Regions from separate parts of the Psychrobacillus sp. FSL H8-0484 genome, predicted to be linked through region 2. Evidence: a T-box and tRNA genes for the amino acid it is inferred to sense, from the RefSeq annotation. Region 2 holds a T-box; the other holds one or more tRNA genes.
The links. The T-box of region 2 lies ahead of ileS (isoleucine--tRNA ligase). A T-box ahead of a tRNA ligase gene usually reads a tRNA of that ligase, here a tRNA-Ile.
Positions count from the first base shown of each region.

Region 1 (2,348 bases), 1.8 Mb from region 2:
GCTACACCACGGGACCATTTGGTTGCGGGGACAGGATTTGAACCTGTGACCTTCGGGTTATGAGCCCGACGAGCTACCGAACTGCTCCACCCCGCGACAATATTATACTTGCAGTTTAAGTTTTACTACGCTCGAAGAAAGTTGGACACCTGCTTCGGCTTTGCCTGCATCGGTGTTAATCGTCATCTTCGTTTGACGATTTGCTCCACCCCGCGACAATAATATTAAAAGTGTCATTTCAAAAAGAATATACTAAACTATTTTTTAAGTGTTTCATCAACAAACAATAAGTTGTAAATGGAGGAGGAAGAGGGATTCGAACCCCCGCGCGGTATGACCCGCCTGTCGGTTTTCAAGACCGATCCCTTCAGCCAGACTTGGGTATTCCTCCGTATTATTGTGTGTATAATAGCTGTATGACCTAAATCTATAAATAAAATCCTTTAGCCATACTAGCTACTTGGAAGTAAAAAAGTAATCAAGCAAGTGATTACTTTCCACTTAAAAATATGACCCCTACGGGATTCGAACCCGTGTTACCGCCGTGAAAGGGCGGTGTCTTAACCGCTTGACCAAGGGGCCAACATATGGCGGAGAAGGAGGGATTTGAACCCTCGCGCCGGTTACCCGACCTACACCCTTAGCAGGGGCGCCTCTTCAGCCACTTGAGTACTTCCCCATATGGCTCCGAAGGTAGGACTCGAACCTACGACCAATCGATTAACAGTCGATTGCTCTACCACTGAGCTACTTCGGAATAATGGTGGGCCTAAATGGACTCGAACCATCGACCTCACGCTTATCAGGCGTGCGCTCTAACCAGCTGAGCTATAGGCCCATTATTTGGAGCGGGTGAAGAGAATCGAACTCTCATCATCAGCTTGGAAGGCTGAGGTTTTACCACTAAACTACACCCGCATTATTATGGTGGCTCAGGACGGAATCGAACCGCCGACACAAGGATTTTCAGTCCTTTGCTCTACCGACTGAGCTACTGAGCCACATATGTATTTTCAAAAAAAATGGCGGTCCCGACCGGGATCGAACCGGCGATCTCCTGCGTGACAGGCAGGCATGTTAACCGCTACACCACGGGACCATTTGGTTGCGGGGACAGGATTTGAACCTGTGACCTTCGGGTTATGAGCCCGACGAGCTACCGAACTGCTCCACCCCGCGACAATAATATACGTCAAAGCTTTTATTAAGACAATCTTTTTCTTAATTCCACTAACAACAAGTTAAAATGGAGGAGGAAGAGGGATTCGAACCCCCGCGCGGTATGACCCGCCTGTCGGTTTTCAAGACCGATCCCTTCAGCCAGACTTGGGTATTCCTCCGTATTATTGTGTTGGTGGACCTTGCAGGACTCGAACCTGCGACCGGACGGTTATGAGCCGTCTGCTCTAACCAACTGAGCTAAAGGTCCTTAAGATGGCGGCAGAGGGAGTCGAACCCACGACCTTTCGGGTATGAACCGAATGCTCTAGCCAGCTGAGCTACGCCGCCATGATATTTTTTATAATTTAATATTATTTGGTGGAGCCTAGCGGGATCGAACCGCTGACCTCCTGCGTGCAAGGCAGGCGCTCTCCCAGCTGAGCTAAGGCCCCAAATGTAATAATAACTGGTCGGGAAGACAGGATTCGAACCTGCGACCCCTTGGTCCCAAACCAAGTGCTCTACCAAGCTGAGCTACTTCCCGATATATATGGCGCGCCCGGCAGGAGTCGAACCCACAACCTTCTGATCCGTAGTCAGACGCTCTATCCAATTGAGCTACGGGCGCTTAAATTCTTTTTTTAAAAAATGGTGCCGAGGACCGGAATCGAACCGGTACGGTAGTCACCTACCGCAGGATTTTAAGTCCTGTGCGTCTGCCAGTTCCGCCACCCCGGCACTTAAATGAATCTTTGGAGCGGAAGACGAGGTTCGAACTCGCGACCCCCACCTTGGCAAGGTGGTGTTCTACCACTGAACTACTTCCGCTCGGTTATTAAATTAAATGGTGCGGGTGAAGGGAGTCGAACCCCCACGCCTTGCGGCGCTAGATCCTAAGTCTAGTGCGTCTGCCAGTTCCGCCACACCCGCATACATAATTCACTTAAAAGTGATGAGCCATGTAGGATTCGAACCTACGACCCTCTGATTAAAAGTCAGATGCTCTACCAACTGAGCTAATGGCTCGAAAGAAATGGTGCCGGAGAAAGGACTTGAACCCTCAACCTACTGATTACAAGTCAGTTGCTCTACCAGTTGAGCTACTCCGGCAGGAGTAAATATATGGTGGAGGATGACGGGCTCGAACCGCCGACCCTCTGCTTGTAAGGCAGATGCTCTCCCAGCTG
Region 1 covers NZ_JBBOSZ010000001.1:3,027,672-3,030,019, forward strand. Annotated here, with positions in the region: tRNA gene MHH81_RS14700 (tRNA-Asp) at 1-16, opposite strand, end outside; tRNA gene MHH81_RS14705 (tRNA-Met) at 20-96, opposite strand; tRNA gene MHH81_RS14710 (tRNA-Ser) at 299-391, opposite strand; tRNA gene MHH81_RS14715 (tRNA-Glu) at 511-582, opposite strand; tRNA gene MHH81_RS14720 (tRNA-Ser) at 589-679, opposite strand; tRNA gene MHH81_RS14725 (tRNA-Asn) at 683-757, opposite strand; tRNA gene MHH81_RS14730 (tRNA-Ile) at 762-838, opposite strand; tRNA gene MHH81_RS14735 (tRNA-Gly) at 845-918, opposite strand; tRNA gene MHH81_RS14740 (tRNA-Phe) at 926-1,001, opposite strand; tRNA gene MHH81_RS14745 (tRNA-Asp) at 1,024-1,099, opposite strand; tRNA gene MHH81_RS14750 (tRNA-Met) at 1,103-1,179, opposite strand; tRNA gene MHH81_RS14755 (tRNA-Ser) at 1,248-1,340, opposite strand; tRNA gene MHH81_RS14760 (tRNA-Ile) at 1,353-1,429, opposite strand; tRNA gene MHH81_RS14765 (tRNA-Met) at 1,436-1,509, opposite strand; tRNA gene MHH81_RS14770 (tRNA-Ala) at 1,538-1,613, opposite strand; tRNA gene MHH81_RS14775 (tRNA-Pro) at 1,629-1,705, opposite strand; tRNA gene MHH81_RS14780 (tRNA-Arg) at 1,713-1,789, opposite strand; tRNA gene MHH81_RS14785 (tRNA-Leu) at 1,811-1,899, opposite strand; tRNA gene MHH81_RS14790 (tRNA-Gly) at 1,915-1,989, opposite strand; tRNA gene MHH81_RS14795 (tRNA-Leu) at 2,007-2,091, opposite strand; tRNA gene MHH81_RS14800 (tRNA-Lys) at 2,115-2,187, opposite strand; tRNA gene MHH81_RS14805 (tRNA-Thr) at 2,196-2,271, opposite strand; tRNA gene MHH81_RS14810 (tRNA-Val) at 2,285-2,348, opposite strand, start outside.
Region 1: it encodes a tRNA-Ile, which carries the amino acid that the T-box ahead of ileS (isoleucine--tRNA ligase) is inferred to sense. The anticodon was not compared.

Region 2 (2,348 bases):
GAGGAATGGACATCGGAAAGTCTTACTGTCAGTTCATTAAGGTTAGATACAGTCATTTCATCCGTTTTTAATATTTCTCGTCAAAAATCAGCTTCTCTAATTCAAAGTGGTAAAGTAAAAGTGAATTGGGTAGAGAAAGATCAAACGTCGATGGAATTACAAGAATTAGACTTACTATCCATTCGTGGGTTAGGAAGAGTTAAATTAATGATGATTGAAGGTAGAACAAAAAAAGATAAAATTCGACTTCAAATAGGTCGATTAGAGCAAAAAAATTAATTTATCTACAATATATTAGAATTTTAGATGTATTCACTCTATGGTAAATGTATAATAGAGGAAAAGAATGATAGTACATTAAAGGAGATGAAATTGATGCCATTAACACCCCTTGATATACATAACAAGGAATTCAGTAGAGGATTTAGAGGATACAGTGAAGATGAAGTAAATGAATTCCTCGATCAAATTATGAAGGACCTTGAAATCCTTATTAAAGAGAAAAAGGATCTGGAAACTAGACTGAAATCTTCAAGCGAAAAGGTAGGACATTTTACATCAATTGAAGAGACTTTACATAAGTCTATCGTTGTTGCCCAGGAAGCTGCAGAAGAAGTTAGACGCAATTCTCAAAAAGAAGCAAAACTAATTGTAAAAGAAGCAGAAAAAAATGCGGATCGAATTGTTAACGAAGCACTTACAAAGGCGAGAAGAATTGCACTTGAGATTGAGGATTTGAAGAAGCAATCGAAAGTATTCCGTAATCGCTTTAAAATGCTCATAGAAGCACAATTAGACTTGATCAATACAGACGATTGGAATCATTTAATGGAGTATGATGCAGATACAGCAGCAATAGAACGTATATCTGCAACAGAGGATTAATACATTTCTTGACTGTTTGGCTTAGTTTTCCTATAATAATTGCATATCAAATAAACATGCGAAGATAAAGACGTCTATATTAGATTTCGATTAAGCGACTTGAGGATGGTGAGAGCTCAAGCAATAAATCTTTTTTAGAATATCACTTTGGAGCAAAGACACTGAACTTTATCCTTATTTAATAGTAAGTGTCTTCGGAATATGCCCCGTTATGGCATACTAAGCGGCGATTTTTATTAAAATCGCAAGTAGGGTGGTACCGCGAGCATTAACTTCTCGTCCCTTTTTGGGATGAGGGGTTTTTTTATTTTATTCAGTAGGGCCAAAACACCTATTGAGTAAAATAAATGCCTCCGTCGTATGTCACAAATTTTGAGAAGAGTTAAAAGATGTTATCCCAATTTCGTCGCATCCATGCGACAACGACTAACTGACCTGCATTATGCAGACAAGAGCACAATTCAAAATCTGGACGCACTGTTTTCTGCGACAAGCTTTGCGCAGGTAGCAAATACGCCAGGGCGAATTTGATTCAAATAAGGAGGAAGAAAGATGGAGTACAAAGACACATTATTAATGCCAAAAACGGATTTCCCAATGCGAGGGAATTTACCAGTAAAAGAATTAGATATTCAAGCAAAATGGGCGGAGCAAGATATTTATAAAAAAGTACAAGAAAGAACAGCAGATCGTCCTTTCTTCGTATTACATGATGGTCCTCCATACGCAAATGGTGATATTCATATTGGTCATGCTTTAAACAAAGTATTAAAGGACATGATTGTTCGTCATAAATCCATGACAGGGTTTCATGCACCGTATGTTCCAGGTTGGGATACACATGGTTTACCAATTGAACAAGCACTAACAAACAAGGGTGTAAAACGTAAAGAAATGACATTAGCAGAATTCAGACAGCTATGTGAAGAATATGCTTATGAACAAATTAATAACCAACGCTCTCAATTTAAACGTTTAGGAGTTCGCGGTGATTGGGAAAATCCATATGTAACACTTACTCCAGAATTTGAATCAAGACAAATCGAAGTATTCGGTGCAATGGCGAAAAAAGGCTATATTTATAAAGGGCTAAAGCCAGTTTACTGGTCTCCATCAAGTGAGTCTGCATTAGCAGAAGCAGAAATTGAATACCAAGACAAAAAATCACCTTCTATTTATGTAAGTTTCGCAGTGACAGAAGGAAAAGGTGTGCTAGAAGAGGGAACGAAATTCATCATCTGGACTACAACTCCTTGGACAATTCCAGCGAACTTAGGAATAGCGCTACATCCTACAGTGGAATATGCAGTTGTAAGTGCAAAAGGTTCTAAGTATGTTGTAGCAAAAGAATTAGTGGAATCTGTTTCAACTGAACTTGGTTGGGAAGAATACGCAATTGAACGTACGCTAGATGGTAAAGAGATGGACCGACTTGTTGCCAAACATCCACTTTACGATCGTGA
Region 2 covers NZ_JBBOSZ010000001.1:1,197,398-1,199,745, forward strand. Annotated here, with positions in the region: gene MHH81_RS05470 (YlmH family RNA-binding protein) at 1-279, shown strand, start outside; gene MHH81_RS05475 (DivIVA domain-containing protein) at 376-885, shown strand; T-box leader at 938-1,172, shown strand; gene ileS (isoleucine--tRNA ligase) at 1,438-2,348, shown strand, end outside.